Regions from separate parts of the Psychrobacillus sp. Z16_25 genome, predicted to be linked through region 2. Evidence: a T-box and tRNA genes for the amino acid it is inferred to sense, from the RefSeq annotation. Region 2 holds a T-box; the other holds one or more tRNA genes.
What was found. The T-box of region 2 lies ahead of alaS (alanine--tRNA ligase). A T-box ahead of a tRNA ligase gene usually reads a tRNA of that ligase, here a tRNA-Ala.
Positions count from the first base shown of each region.

Region 1: it encodes a tRNA-Ala, which carries the amino acid that the T-box ahead of alaS (alanine--tRNA ligase) is inferred to sense. The anticodon was not compared.

Region 1 is NZ_JBXEOV010000023.1:28,767-36,851, forward strand. It holds gene AC1VU3_RS16070 (CdaR family protein) at 1-1,167, opposite strand, end outside; gene cdaA (diadenylate cyclase CdaA) at 1,160-1,996, opposite strand; gene AC1VU3_RS16080 (zf-HC2 domain-containing protein) at 2,130-2,753, opposite strand; gene sigW (RNA polymerase sigma factor SigW) at 2,765-3,340, opposite strand; gene rocF (arginase) at 3,502-4,407, opposite strand; gene AC1VU3_RS16095 (GNAT family N-acetyltransferase) at 4,477-5,046, opposite strand; tRNA gene AC1VU3_RS16100 (tRNA-Ala) at 5,327-5,399, opposite strand; tRNA gene AC1VU3_RS16105 (tRNA-Gln) at 5,421-5,495, opposite strand; tRNA gene AC1VU3_RS16110 (tRNA-Tyr) at 5,502-5,585, opposite strand; tRNA gene AC1VU3_RS16115 (tRNA-Val) at 5,609-5,684, opposite strand; gene AC1VU3_RS16120 (MBL fold metallo-hydrolase) at 5,922-6,662, shown strand; gene AC1VU3_RS16125 (DUF1428 family protein) at 6,678-7,028, shown strand; tRNA gene AC1VU3_RS16130 (tRNA-Thr) at 7,227-7,300, opposite strand; tRNA gene AC1VU3_RS16135 (tRNA-Asn) at 7,316-7,390, opposite strand; gene AC1VU3_RS16140 (L-lactate dehydrogenase) at 7,555-8,085, opposite strand, start outside.
Region 2 is NZ_JBXEOV010000007.1:92,887-100,971, forward strand. It holds gene alaS (alanine--tRNA ligase) at 1-2,529, opposite strand, end outside; T-box leader at 2,663-2,868, opposite strand; gene recD2 (SF1B family DNA helicase RecD2) at 2,905-5,322, opposite strand; gene AC1VU3_RS09555 (tetratricopeptide repeat protein) at 5,340-5,996, opposite strand; gene mnmA (tRNA 2-thiouridine(34) synthase MnmA) at 6,008-7,120, opposite strand; gene AC1VU3_RS09565 (cysteine desulfurase family protein) at 7,136-8,085, opposite strand, start outside.

The DNA.
Region 1 (8,085 bases), on a different contig from region 2:
ATCAACGTATATGGAAATGTTGTTAGCTTGTACTTTATCCAAAGCTTCCTGTGGCCCTTTCGCCACTACTGTGATTACCCCATTTTCAGGAAAATGAAAGCTACTTCTTAAATTTTCAGCAAGCCCATTCACCACAATTTGCACATTTTCAAATGATTTTTCGGTGATGGAGGAAGATACATCCTCTTCTTTATTTCCTTGTTCCTCGTTTCCTTGTTCCTCTGGTTCAACTACCGTCACTTCAGCCCTAATTTTTATTTTTTCCGTGGATAGCTTTGTGACACCTTCTGGTACTAAGAGTTTCAAGTCAAAATTGCCCGATTCCTCTATCTTGCTAATATCAACATCCACATTTAACTGTTTAATTTTATCTAGAACGGATTTCGGTCCATAAAGCCTAATTTTCTCCGTTTCCGTAGTCAGTGAACGGATAGTCACTCCTTCTTTAGGCGAGCCTTCTCTACCTAAAGCAATCGGAACTTCCTTACTATACTCCTCTACTCCGACCTTTACTAGCACTGTTCGAGGTTCGACCATGACATCTAGTTTGTTTAAGTCCAAATCTAGTACTCGAACGCTGGCCTGTTGTTCAAAGGATTTATTTATTCCATTCGAACCAGTAATGGTCGCTTTTACATAACCGATGCTATCTATAACGCCTTTTGCACCCGTAATTGTAACTACTCTTGGCTCTACTGACGTATCAGCAATCACGTAATTATCTGCTAGGAGGCTCTCATTCATGTCTAATTCAACTACAAATTCTTCTGATATACGTTCATCTATTACGACATCTATATAAGCAGGCTCTACTTTAACTTTAAGCTTATCAGAAAAGGATTCAGTTGAAATAGCTACTCGGTGCTCTCCATAGGTTAATTCTCTTAAATCTACAAAGACTTTGTAATCCTTCATCACCTTTGTAGATTTAACCTGCTGAGCAGGTCCTTCTATGTTAACTGTTACAGTTTCAGGCGTTCCTGTTACGACTGAATTTTCATCATCGTAGTATACTTCTAAGGGAACATCTCTTAAGACCTCTACGTCGGTACCGCTTGTATTTTGATCGGAAGTATCAAATTCCGATTTAACAGAGACAAATAGCAGAATTGCTAAGGCAAGGGCAATAATTCTTAGAATCCATGGATTACTTAACATTTTATCCATTTTGCTTACCCCTCCTCAACCACTTGGAGGATGTCACCTGTTCCTCCGTTGCTCCGAACCAAAGTCGACTTAAATGCACCTTAAACTCATCCATGGAAAGATTCCGATGCAAATCACCATTTGAGGTTATGCTAACTGCACCAGTTTCTTCTGATACTACAATGGTAACAGCATCTGTTACTTCACTGAGCCCTATAGCCGCTCTATGACGTGTGCCAAGTTCTTTAGAAATGAACGGACTTTCTGATAGAGGCAAATAACATGCTGCAGAGGTTATTTTGTTCTTCTGTACAATGACAGCTCCATCATGTAACGGGGTATTAGGGATAAAGATATTGATCAACAGCTCAGAAGTAAGATTCGCATTTAAAGGTATCCCTGTTTCTATATACTCTGTTAGCCCAGTTTCTCTTTCAATAGAGATCAGCGCTCCAATTCGACGCTTCGCCATATAGCTCACAGATTTCGTCATTGCATCGATTAAACGCTCCTGCTCCTCTTGTTCATGTTGGGAGCCGCGAGAGAATAGCTTCCCTCTCCCAATCTGTTCTAGTGCCCTTCTAATTTCCGGTTGAAAAATAATGATAATTGCTAAAAAACCCCAGTTAATAACTTGACTTAATATCCAGCCAAGGGTATCTAATCCTAAAAAGTCAGTCATTATTTTTGTTACAACAATAATAAATATACCATTTAATAATTGAACAGCTTTTGTCCCTTTAATAAGGGTGATAATTTTATATATAACGAACCAAACCAATAAAACATCTAAAATATTTACAATTACGTTTACTGGCATAAAATCGGTAAATTGCTCCATAAACGACATGTGGCATCCCCCACTTTTCCTCACGAATCCATATGTTCTCATTATAACATATAAGCGTGTTTTAATTCTCTTTCGAAGAACGCAAAAAAAGTGCAGACATTAAAATATCTATCTGCACTCTTCCAGCTTGCCCTTATTCATCTTTCTTGAAAAACGAGCCTACTTCTTTCACACTATTCTTTATATGAAACCATAGCCAATCAAAGACCTCATTTATTTCTTCAGAAGTACCGGTAATATTTGCTGTAGAAGCCATGTACTTTGTTCCATTAATAACAGTCAAATTACCATCTAGCTCCCCATCTATTCGTACATTCCCATTCTTTACAACTAAGTCTCCCTTTACGACTTGTCCTTCAGGGATGATAACCGTTTCTCCTTCTACTATCACGTTTTCTTGCTTTGTGAAAGAGAATTGCTGGTCATCTTGATATGATGAGAATAGCATGCTGCTCATTAATACAAGAAATACTGCAGCAGCAGTCAAAACAGGATGATGGCGAAACCATCTACTTACACCGGTATGCGATTTTTCCTTTGGAAGTCTCGCCATAACAGACATAGTGAAACTATTTGGCGCCTCCACATGAGCCGCGCCCTTCACAAAAGCAACTACATCACTGAGCTCATGCATATGAGCCTGGCACTCTTTGCATGTCTGTAGGTGCGCCTTGAGCTCCAGCTCATGTTCACGACTTATTTCGCCATCTAAGTATTCGTGCATATAGTGAACAATTCGTTCTGGACACGCATTCATGATGATTCCTCCTACAATAGATTGGCTTGTTTGCTCAATTGCTTACGAAGTGCTTCACGACCTCGATGAATTCTCGTTTTTACAGTTCCCAGCGGCAGATCCAATATCTCACTTATCTCTTGTAAAGATAGCTCTTCCATATACTTTAAGACAATGGCTGAACGATACTTATCTGGTAGTCTGCTAATTTCATACTGTATTCTATCTTGCAGCTCTAGCTTCATCAATTCTTCTTCTGGAAGCTCCTCAGAGGCAGCTATTTGAGAATACATGTCTAATCCTTCTGTACCCTTTACTTCCGCGTCTAAATAATAATCTGGCTTTTTCTTTCTTATACGATCTATACATAAGTTCGTTGCAATTCTATATAGCCATGTGGAAAATTTTCTTTTTTGATCAAACGTATGAATATTGATAAATGCACGTACGAACGCTTCCTGAGCAATGTCCTCAGCCTCATGACGATTCCCAAGCATACGATAGCAAACCTGATATAACCTATGCTGGTAAAGGTCCACGATTTCCGCAAAAGCATCCTTGTCACCTTTTAACACTTGCTTTATTCTTTTGTTAACTAACGCATCCATTGAGATTTCCCTCCGCTCCATGCGGCTGTCTTACCTATACGTACGAGGTGTCAGCAGGTTTCATTTTTTTCATCTAAATTTAATTTTATCAAAGAAATAGCTCTTTGTGTTTAAATAAAAAAAGAAAAAGCAGACAAATCTGTCTACTTTTTGACTCATTTTTATATTAAACTTTCACCAAATAGAGAACCCATTAGTGCTACCGCTACATCAGCAGTCTTATTTCTTTCATCAAGTATAGGGTTTACCTCAACAAATTCAGCGGAAGTAATTAAACCAGAGGAATAAAGCATTTCCATTGCCAAGTGACTCTCTCTATAGCTTATTCCACCCGGCACCGGTGTTCCTACTCCAGGAGTGTACAACGGATCGATGCCATCTAAATCAAGTGATAGGTGAACCCCATCTACTTTACGAGCTAGAAAATGTGCGATTGTTTGATTCATCACTTCTGTCATTCCTAGCTTGTCAATTTCATGCATCGAAAATACTTTAATACCCTTTTCTTTAATAAGCGCTTTTTCGCCTGGATCAACGGACCTTGCACCAATAATCACTAGATTTTCCGGTTTTATTTTTGGAGCATATGCACGGATATTTACTAGCGCCTCATGTCCTAACCCCATGCTGACCGCAAGTGGCATTCCATGAATATTACCTGAAGGCGTCGTTTCCTCTGTGTTCATATCTGCATGGGCATCATACCAAATAACCCCCATATTTTCATAACGATCAGATAACCCAGCAAGCGTTCCAATAGCAATACTATGATCTCCACCTAGCACTAATGGGAAATCACCTTTTGCTACTACCTCATGTACTTTATTAGCAAGCGCTGTATTACCCTCTATAACATCTTGTAAGTTTCTAAGCTTTTCATGAGGCGTCTTTTCTGGATTATTTTTACCGATAGGAATATCCCCTAAATCGTTCACATGATGGCCAAGTGCTTCTAGTCTCTCAACTACTCCTGCGTAACGAATGGCACTAGGACCCATATCTACTCCACGTCTATTTTGACCTAAGTCCATTGGAACTCCAATAATGGATAGGTTTAAATGATTCATGTTTTTAAGCCCCTTTCAATTCATACATCTATTGTAATTCCAAATTTCATATGGCTCAACAGCGCAAACTCACGTATATTTATGCAACAGTTGAAAAAGATGGGTTTTCGTTTTTTCCCACTCTTCATCAATGAAAGAATAAATAACGGTATTCCTTACCACTCCATTTGAACGAATTCTTTCATTCCGAAGAACGCCCTCTCTTTTTGCCCCTATTCGCTCAATCGCCTGTTGGGAGGAGAGGTTTTGTTCATCTGTTTTAAGTTGAACACGTATCAGCTGCAAATCTTCAAAACAATATGTTAATAAAAGATATTTGCATGCCGTATTCACATTCGTTCGCTGAAACCTTTTTCCGTAAAAGGTTGAGCCGATTTCACAAGACTTATTTGTATAATCGATACCATAAATCCGTGTAGTTCCCATTATCTCTTTAGTATCGGTATGCTCTACAGCAAAAGTAAGAGCCTTCCTCTCACGCATCTGGTCAATACCAGCCTGAAGCCACTTATTCAACTGATTCTGTGTTTCTACTTTATGTAGCATAAATTCAAATATTTCCGGCTCAAACAGCCTCCATAATTTCACAAAATCAGTTTCTTTTAAAGGACGTAGTGTAACATTTTGATAATTTAGCATCCGTACACCTCTTTTTTTATAGTGGAAGATAAATAATAGCTGTGAGTCGTGAATTGCTATTTCTAGCATACTTTCCTGAAAGCAAATTTCAAAGAGAACAAAATACATACAAAAGAAATACTTATCGTCCTATTAAGAAAGCACAAGGCATGCCTCGACAAGCAAATGAAGGACTGCGAGGAGGCAGTCGGCACCCATTTGACCTCGAGGTGCAAAGCGCTGAAGCTGAACAATAAGAAAAAATCCTTCCCGCCTGAAAGGTGGAAAGGATTTTTTAGGATGGAGCCTAGCGGGATCGAACCGCTGACCTCCTGCGTGCAAGGCAGGCGCTCTCCCAGCTGAGCTAAGGCCCCATATCAGGGTGATGTGTAAAATGGCTGGGGTACCTGGATTCGAACCAGGGCATGACGGAATCAAAATCCGTTGCCTTACCGCTTGGCTATACCCCAAAAAACTGGTGGAGGGGGACGGATTCGAACCGCCGAACCCTAAGGAGCGGATTTACAGTCCGCCGCGTTTAGCCACTTCGCTACCCCTCCAGGCTATATTAAATAAATTAAAATGGTGGAGGATGACGGGCTCGAACCGCCGACCCTCTGCTTGTAAGGCAGATGCTCTCCCAGCTGAGCTAATCCTCCATGTAGGTTTTATTGAAAAACCGGACAATAAATATATTATCATAAGCACCTTTTCGAAACAAGCACTTTTTTAAAAAAAGATATCTGTTTTCTAAAAAGAACTATGTAATCATTCTACTTTTTTATAGGTTGTTTGGCAAGAGTTTTTAGCGAGTTATCCAGGTAGTACTTTTCTTTCTGTTACCATTGGTAGATACTTAAACTAAAGCATAATTATGACAGAAAGGGTGTACCTTTATGCAATTAACCTTCCTTGGAACCGGAGACTTTCTACCAGATAGAAGCGGACATAATAGCGCATTTATTGAATGGAACGATACTCGCCTATTTATAGACTTCCCAGCGACTAATCGACAGTCGCTTCAGAAATTAGGATTTGACTTAAATATTGTAGAGCATTTATTCATCACCCATCTCCATGAAGATCATATAAACGGTCTACAGCAGCTAGCACATTATAAGACAATCCTTGGGAAAGGAAAAATAAATCTCTATCTTGCAGAGGATTTGGTTGAAGGCTTATGGAATACATTGAAGGAGGGACTTGGGCTATCTACTAACGGTCCGAAAAAATTGGAGGATTATTTTCATGTAACGCTCGTTCGGCCAGAGGAAGAATTCTATATAGCTTGCCAATCATTTCGTATTATCCGCACAGATCATATTCCCCAGATGATCAGTTACGGAATATTAGCAGAGCCGTATTTCTATTACAGTGGTGATTCCATAGTCAACGAGGCTTTGCTTCATTCTCTAAATGTTCATACCATCTTTCACGACTGTCATATGTGGGATCTTCCCATCCTTTCCCACCCTAGCTTACAGGAAATAAAAGCGCTTGACTCATCCTTAACGAAAAAAATGATTTTAATGCACTATCATAGTGGTTACGATACCGAGGACGCAAAGCTGCAGATAGAACGAAAAGAAAAAATAAGGCTAGCAAGACCGCTGTACTCTTATAAGTTTTCATCCTAAGTAAGGAGGGCGCTCATGTATTTAGAAATTTATCTTTATCCAGTAACTGAAGAAAATAAAGAACAATTTTTACAGATTAATCGAGAGGCCGAACGCATCTATAAAGAGTATGGCGCTATCGAAAGTGAAACATATGTCGCTACATCCATTCAGCCTGAATACGGTTGTGCCGGAATGGTATCTGCTGTAGAACTGCTTGAAAAAGAAATACTGATGATGGAAATTAACCGCTATCATAACAAGAGACATCAGATTCAGGTATTGGAGAAAGTTGATCAGGACGAACGGATTAATACGCTATATAACCAAATGACAAAGGTGATTGATATGAGCAGAACTGTCCGCGGCGAATTTGGAATGCCATAACGTCCATTTAAAAGCGACTTTGTGATTGTCTTAACAGAGCCAATCACAAAGTCGCTTTTTCATTTATGAACTAGCATTACTACCTATTGTTTAATACTTATCAATTACTCTCTGTTTGGACAGCATGGTAAATTCTAGACAGACAGAAAAAAGCGACTCTCCATTATCTTTGGAGAATCGCTTTTTGTTTTTCAATTAAGCTTCCAACCGGGCTCGAACCGGTGACCTCTTCCTTACCATGGAAGCACTCTACCTAACTGAGCTATGGAAGCAAATTAACATAAAAATGGCTCCGAAGGTAGGACTCGAACCTACGACCAACCGGTTAACAGCCGGTTGCTCTACCACTGAGCTACTTCGGAACGTCTAGATATAATTATAGGTAATGTAACAAACTTTTTCAAGTATCAATTTCTTTCATTAGTATGTTTTTGTACCGTTATTTTATACAGCTTTTTTTAAAAAAGAATATAAGAGAAAATAACCACGGTAACTATACCATGGTTATTTTCTTGTAAAAGGAGTTTTAGTTTACTCTCGTTTTACGTAGAATTTCTGCTGATTGATTGAATAGCTTAGTCTCTTCTTCATTCAACTTTAAGGTAGGAATTTCTTTCACACCCTCGTATGTTACAACGGCTGGGACACTCATATAGATATCTTCTTGGCCATATTCGCCGTTCAATAAACAAGAAACTGGAAGAATAGAATGCTCGTTATTGAGAATTGCCTTCGTGATTCTTGTTAAGCACATTCCTATTCCGAAATTCGTAACACCTTTACGATTAATAATCTCATAAGCAGCCCTACGAACTGCGTTAAAGATCGAGTTGAGTTTTTCTTTATCATTTGGATTATTTCGTCTTTCCAAGAAATCTTCCAGCGATTCTACCCCAATATTAGCTTGACTGAATACAGCTAGTTCACTATCACCATGCTCACCGATGATAACTGCATGAACATTCCTTGGATCTACTTCAAAGTACTCTCCTAAAAGTACCTTGAAACGAGCTGTATCCAAGGTAGTTCCTGAACCAATGACCTTGTTCGCAGGCAG
Region 2 (8,085 bases):
TCCACATTGCTCTGCAACGAATTTTACGATATTCCCTGCATGGTAGCTTCCACCAACTAAATCCTTCGTAACTCCAGCAGAAATCATCACTTTGTCTCCATCTATTGCACCTAATACTATAACTGCCTTATCAAGCTTTTGCTTTAAGTCATCCATCATTTGACGCAATTGGTTATTATCTTTCGCATCAACCTTCACTGAAAGCGCGGTTATATCGTTGACTGTCTGAGCAGAAGCCAGAACAGAAGCAGCTTGACTGTTTGCGATTTTTGCAGACAATGATTCGTTTTCTCTTTGAACATTTTTTAGTTCTGTCATTAATTGGTTAACTTTTGTTAGTAAGTCCTTTGGCTGTGCCTTTAATAAGCTTCCAGCCTCTAGAAGTAATTTCTCTTCTTCTTTTACTGCTTCATAAGCGGCCTTGCCAGTTACTGCTTCTATACGACGAGTACCAGCTCCAATACCACTCTCTGATAGAATTTTGAAGAAGCCAATCTCCGAAGTATTCTTAACGTGAACTCCACCACATAGTTCTAGTGAATAGCGGCCCATTTGAACGACACGTACTATATCACCATACTTTTCACCGAATAGTGCCATAGCGCCCATATTTTTTGCTTCGTCGAGACTGTGATAGCCCGTTACTACCGATATATTATCCCACACTTTTTCATTAACTATTCGTTCAATCGTTTCTAGCTCTTCTTTTGTAACTTGTCCAAAGTGAGAGAAGTCAAAACGAAGTCTGTCAGGACCTACATAGGAACCTGCTTGGTTAACATGTCCTCCTAATACATCCTTCAACGCTTGGTGTAACAAATGAGTAGCAGAATGGTTTTTAATCGTATGTCCGCGAAGTGTTTGATCAACAGATGCTGTCACTTCTCCACCAGCTGTGATTTCACCAGATTCTATTAACACGGTATGAAGGTTTTGTCCATTAGGTGCCTTTTGCACATCCTTTACAAATCCACGGAAGTTGTCATTTTCAATTACTCCATGGTCTGCAATCTGACCTCCACTTTCTGCATAGAAAGGAGTTTTCTCTAGGACAACCTTTACCTCGTCTCCTTCATGAGCAATGCTTACTACTTCGTTCCCTAGAACAATAGTGGAGATAGTCGTCGTAACACTTAGCGTATCGTATCCAACAAATTCACTATCATCTTGAATATTGCTGAACACCTCAGATTGTACTTGCATAGAATCTACGTTTTGGCGAGCTGCTCTAGCTCTTGAGCGCTGAGCTTCCATTTCTTTCTCAAAGCCTTCATGGTCTACAGTCATGCTTGCTTCTTCTGCATATTCCTCTGTAAGCTCAATTGGGAATCCGTACGTATCATACAGCGTAAAGGTAGTAGTACCAGGTATGAAGGATTCTCCCTTTGCTCTTTGCTCCTCTATTACTTTTTCAAGAATTGCTAAGCCGTCATGCAAGGTTTCGTGGAATCGTTCTTCCTCTGTCTTGATTACTCGCATAATAAAGTCCTGCTTCACAGTAACTTCCGGATAAAAATCCTTCATAATCTCTCCAACAACCGGTACAAGCTCGTGTAAGAATGGACGGTCAATACCTAATTGCTTGGCAAATCTAACAGCACGACGTAATAATCTTCTTAATACATAGCCTCTTCCCTCATTGGATGGAAGTGCACCATCTCCAATTGCAAAAGCAACCGTACGAATATGGTCTGCGATAACTTTGAAAGCCACATCTGCTTCTTTATCCTCTCCATATTTGTTCCCAGAGATCTCTTCTGTCTTGGAGATAATCGGGATAAAAAGGTCTGTGTCAAAGTTAGTAGGAACATTTTGTACGACACTCGCCATACGCTCTAGGCCCATTCCTGTATCAATGTTTTGCTTCGGAAGAGGAGTATACGTATGATCAGGATTGTGATTGAACTCGGAGAATACCAAATTCCAGATTTCTAAATAGCGTTCATTTTCGCCACCTGGATATAATTCAGGATCCTCTGGATCATTGCCATATTCTTCGCCACGGTCGTAGAATATTTCAGAGTTCGGCCCACTTGGTCCTTCCCCAATATCCCAGAAGTTTCCTTCCAAACGAATAATACGCTCCTCAGGAATTCCAATTTCATCTCTCCAAATAGCATATGCTTCTTCGTCCTCTGGATGAATCGTAATAGATAATTTTTCTGGTTCGAAACCAATCCATTTTTCATCCGTAAGGAATTCCCAAGCCCAATGAATCGCTTCTTTTTTAAAATAATCACCAATAGAGAAATTCCCCAACATTTCAAAGAACGTATGATGTCTAGCCGTTTTCCCAACATTTTCGATATCATTAGTACGAATAGATTTTTGGGCATTTGTAATACGTGGATTGTCCGGAATTACTCGCCCGTCAAAATATTTCTTTAATGTAGCAACCCCACTATTAATCCATAGCAAGGACGGGTCATTAATCGGCACTAGTGGAGCGGAAGGCTCTTGACTATGCCCTTTTTCCATGAAAAAGTCTAAATACATCTGTCTAATCTGTGCACCAGTCAGTTGTTTCATGATAGTTCCTCCTACTTTTTTTAATTAGTAAATATTAATGAAAAATAGAGCAATTAGAAAGCTTGTACAGACTATCAGCTATCGTGAGGTCCCATTGGAATACTTGCTGAAAATAAAAAAAGCCTTCATCCCTAAAAGGGACGAAAGCTATATTTTCGCGGTACCACCCTAGTTACATAGCAGTTTGCCATGTCTCTCGAAACCTTAACGCGGCTATACGGCAGTGATTAGCTGCACTCAAGAGTAGCTTTCCTAATTATTGTCCTGAGAACTCTTTCAGCCAATGGAGTTCCTCTCTATACAGTCAACAAATAGTACTTTCTCTGTCATCATTTTCATATATGCACTTGATTATAAGGAACGAAAGGAAAACTGTCAATCAGATTCTAAGAATTGATAGGGAGTAATCCCTTTCATGCCGATCATAGGATCTATCGCGTGATAATTATCCCCTGATAGAAAGGAAGAATCTACGAGCGTATTGTCTGCTTCCTCTATTTGTTCAATCTCCTCTTCTTGCTGATCCATTGTCTCTTCTTGCGTCAGGCGATTACATAGGGTAGTAAGACGTGTTAGGTCGTCTGTTCTTTCTACTCCCATTTTAAAAACCTCTGGATCTCCACAAAGTATGAGGAAATTTTTCGCCCGTGTAATACCAGTATAAAGAAGATTACGTCTAAGCATTTTCATATAGCTTCTTGTCACCGGCATAATGACTGTTTGAAACTCGCTTCCCTGTGATTTATGTACAGAGCAGCAATAAGCTAACGTGATCTGATTTAAATCTGTTTTTTCATAAGTTACCTCATTACCGTCAAAAGAAACTACCATCATTTCCTTTTTATCCGCAGTTTCTGCAGCTCGAAAGATACTAATTACCTCTCCCATATCGCCATTGAACACATTGCTTTCTGGCTGGTTAACCAGTTGCAGAACCTTGTCTCCAATCCGATACGTTGTATCTCCAAAAATCATTTCTTTTCTTGTGCCATCTGGATTCGGATTCACCATTTCCTGAATCATTTTGTTTAAAGTATCAATTCCCGCAGGCCCTCTATACATTGGTGCCAGCACTTGAATCTCCCGAATAGAGAGCCCTTTTGAAAGAGCACTCTTTAATACTTGCTCCACTACCTTTGGAATCTGTTCAGTCGAAGCTTTTATAAACGAGCGGTCCTTCGTTTTATTTAGCAAAGTAGATGGAACTACCCCATTTTTCATATCATGGGCTAACTCAATAATGGAAGACCCCTCTGCTTGACGATAAATATCCTTTAATTCAACAGTTGGAATCCTTTTAGAGGCAAGTAGATCCTTCAACACTTGACCCGGTCCAACAGGTGGCAATTGATCTTGGTCCCCCACAAAAATGACTTGTGCATCCTTCGGAATAGCCTTTAATAATTGATGTCCTAACCATGTATCAAGCATGGAGGTCTCATCGATAATGATTAATTTGCCCTCTATTTCTTTTCCCTCTGCATCCGCATCCTCTTGACCAGTGAAGCCTAGTAACCTGTGAATTGTCATAGCAGGCAATCCTGTTGATTCACTAAGTCTCTTGGCTGCTCTACCTGTTGGAGCCGCCAAAACAATAGGAAAGGCCTTTTTGTCCTTTACCCATTCTTTTGGGTCCAATGAAAGACCATGAAGCTCCGCATAGAGCTCCACAATCCCCCTGACAACTGTTGTCTTTCCGGTACCGGGCCCTCCTGTTAACAGTGTGATAGAAGAATTCAACGCTGTCTCGATTGCCTTCATCTGCGTATCAGCATATTGGACACCTAATCTATCCTCTAACTCTCCCACATGCTTTTTTATTTCTGAAATTGGGAAATTTTGAAATTGGTCATTCTCTTGTAAGAGTAACTCAATTTTGGAGCTGATCCCAACTTCCGAGAAATAAAGAGAAGGTAAATAGAAGCGATTTACCTCTCCAATAATTCTACTTTCTTCTGCAAGCTCTATACAGCAGGTGGTGATAGACTCGTATGTAATTTCCTCTCGCTGTGAGCTTTCTAAAAGTCTCTTTACTTCTTCTAGCAGCTGCTCTGCATATAAGAATACATGCCCCTCACTAAGAGAGGCATTTTGTAAGAGAAAATAAATGGCAGCCTTGATTCGATCCGGATGATTCCCTTTCATCCCAAGCTTAAAGCCTAGCTCATCTGCACGGATGAACCCCACTCCCTCTACCTCTTCAATTAGACGGTAAGGATTTTTGGTTAAGACATTCATTGTTTCTTCACGGTACACCTGGTAAATCTTCATTGCCAGCTGTGGACCGAATCCCCACTCATTTAACTGGATCATCACCTTTTCTAGACCCAAATTTTGCTCTAATCCAGTTCGTAAGGTATTCTTTTTATCCTCTCCAAGCTTTGGAACTTTATCTAACACACTTGCATCATCTAATATTTTATTGATAGCATTTGGTCCCAATAGCTGAACAATCTGTTCCGCAGTCTTCCTACCTATTCCAGGAAATAAATCGCTAGAAAGATAATGGATGATACCAGTTTCTGTAGCTGGGACTTCCTTTTGAAAAGTCTCGACTTGAAACTGAATACCATACTTCGGATGATTTTTAACAAAACCGGTAAACTTATATGCTTCTTCCAGAACTAAAGGAGGAAAATAGCCAGTAACAATTATTTCTTTTTCTGTATATGTAGTATTAGTGGACTTAATCTTAAGTTTTATAATGGAGAACAAGTTTTGGGGATTATGAAAGATCGAGACAATCGGTCGACCTGTTATAAATTGCTTTTCATTGTTCACTTCGTTGTTCACGATTGTCTCTCTCCTTTTTAATTTCGTAGTGAAATCATATCGTACACATATTTCGCTTGGTCGTAAGTTGGTTGAATGGTAAATGCTTCTTTTAAATGCTTCAATGCCTTTTCTGTTTCTGAAGTTGATACAGCATATAGGACACCTAGATTATAATGGGCATCTGCATTCTCTGAATCGATATCCAATATTTCTTTAAAAATCGGCTCAGCTTGCTCGAACATCTCTAAGCTAGCAAGAGCAATTCCATAGGTCAGCTTGATTTGCACGTCCTCTGCATCTAACTCATATGCTCTTTGTAGATACGGAAGTGCCAGCTTAGGAAGATCTCCCTTTTGAAAGCATTTTCCTAGCATATAATAGGCATCTGCTCCAGAAATATTGTTAGCTATCGCTTTTTCATAGAGCTTTGCAGCTTCCTCAAATCTTTCGGCATTATAATAGAGATTTGCTAAGCTATAATAAGCAGTTGCAGCTTTCTCATCTAACGTTATGGCTTTCTGGAAGAATCTTTCCGCACGCTCTTGATCATTCATAGAGGCAAGTAAGTTACCAAAATTAATATAACCGATTGCCTCCGTAGGCTCCTCTTCTATAGCCTTTGTAAAGTATTCTGCTGCTTTTGTGTAATCCTTTTCCTGTATCGCTTGTATCCCAAGTTCATTGTAATTCATCCTATTACCTCCTAGCCTACGTACTCTAGCTTATGTCCTTCTTTAAATACCTCATCAATAGTTGCTCCTCCAAGACATTCGTCGCCTTGATAAAAAACAACTGCTTGACCTGGTGTAATAGCACGGACCGGCTGGTCAAACGTTACCTTCACTTTATTATCTGGCAATAGTTCCACCTCTACCCCCACGTCCTCTTGACGATAACGGAATTTCGCAGTACAGCGGAAGGTCGATGGCTTTTCCAAGGTAGTAGTAAAGGATAAATCGGTAGCAAGTAAGCTTGTGGAGAACAACGCATCATTATTGATATTTTGTCCAACCAATAAGACATTTCGTTTTAAGTCCTTACCGATTACAAACCAAGGATCTCCTGCTCCTCCAATTCCAAGACCATGACGTTGTCCAATTGTATAGTACATAAGACCATCGTGCTTGCCCATTACTTTTCCGTCCATCGTTTCCATGGCACCTGGTTTTGCAGGTAGATATTGACTTAGAAACTCTTTGAAATTTCTTTCGCCAATAAAGCAAATACCAGTAGAATCCTTTTTCTTTGCAGTAGCAAGCCCTTGCTCCAAGGCAATTTCTCTTACTCTCTTTTTATCTAAATGGCCAATTGGAAACATTACTTTTTCCAGCTGTTCTTGTGTTAGCTGGTTAAGGAAATACGTTTGATCTTTATTAGTATCTTTCCCGCGAAGCATACGTGTTTGTCCATCACGCACCTCAACTTGCGCATAGTGACCAGTCGCCAAATAGTCTGCTCCTAATGCAAGAGCATGATCTAAAAATGCTTTAAATTTAATTTCTTTATTACACATGACATCTGGGTTTGGCGTTCTTCCTGCTTTATATTCATCTAAAAAATACGTAAAGACCTTGTCCCAATATTGTTTTTCAAAATTCACTGCATAATAAGGGATGCCAATTTGATTACATACTTTAATAACGTCCTCATAATCCTCTGTCGCCGTGCAGACGCCATTTTCATCGGTATCGTCCCAGTTCTTCATGAAAATGCCGATTACATCATACCCTTGTTCTTTTAATAAGTATGCTGCAACGGAGGAATCAACTCCTCCTGACATTCCTACCACGACTCGTGTATCTTCTTTTCTTTTCATCTTTTATCACTCATTTCATTCATACTTCCGAATAATGCTGCTTATTTTTTCTGCAGCGAGAACTGCATCTTCCACTGTATTATTAATTCCAAAGCTGAAACGAACCGAGTTACGAAGCTCTGGTGTGTCTTCTCCATACATTGCCACCAACACATGGGAGGGATCAATGGATCCTGCAGTACAAGCCGATCCACTTGACGCATCGATACCAGCCATATCGAGTTGTATTAAAAATGTTTCTACATCCGTCTTAGGGATACTAATATTTACAACATGCGCAAGCGTGTGCGCTATGTCACCGTTAATCGTGAATGGTACATTGTTTTCCTTTAACGTCCTTAGAAATACATCTCTTAATTCTTTATAGTGTAAATGATTCTTATCTAAGTTCTCCTGCTTAAGCTGTGCTGCTTTCGCAAAAGCAACAATTGCAGGTACATTCTCTGTTCCTGCTCGTTTTTTTCGCTCTTGTTGACCACCATAAAAGATTGGCTTCAAATTTACTCCTTTTCGCTGATAAAGGAAACCAACCCCTTTTGGTCCATTAATCTTATGGCTTGTGGCACTTAGCAAATCAATATAACATTCTTCTACATCTATTTTGACGCTTCCGTATGCTTGTACAGCATCTGTATGGAATAACGCCTGATGATCCTTTAGCAGGTTTCCTATTTCTTTGATGGGCTGAATGGCTCCAATCTCATTGTTCGCAAACATCACGGAAACTAAGATAGTATCGCTTCTTAGAGCTTTTTTCAAGTCTTCTACATCAATAAGCCCGTTTTGGTCCACCGGCAAATAAGTGATTTCATACCCTTCTCGCTCTAGTTGCTCACATGCATGCAAAACTGCATGATGCTCAATGGTTGTTGTGATAATGTGTTTACCATTATTCGCTCTAGCATACGCGGTGCCAAAAATCGCATAGTTATCAGCCTCTGTCCCTCCACTTGTAAACGTAATTT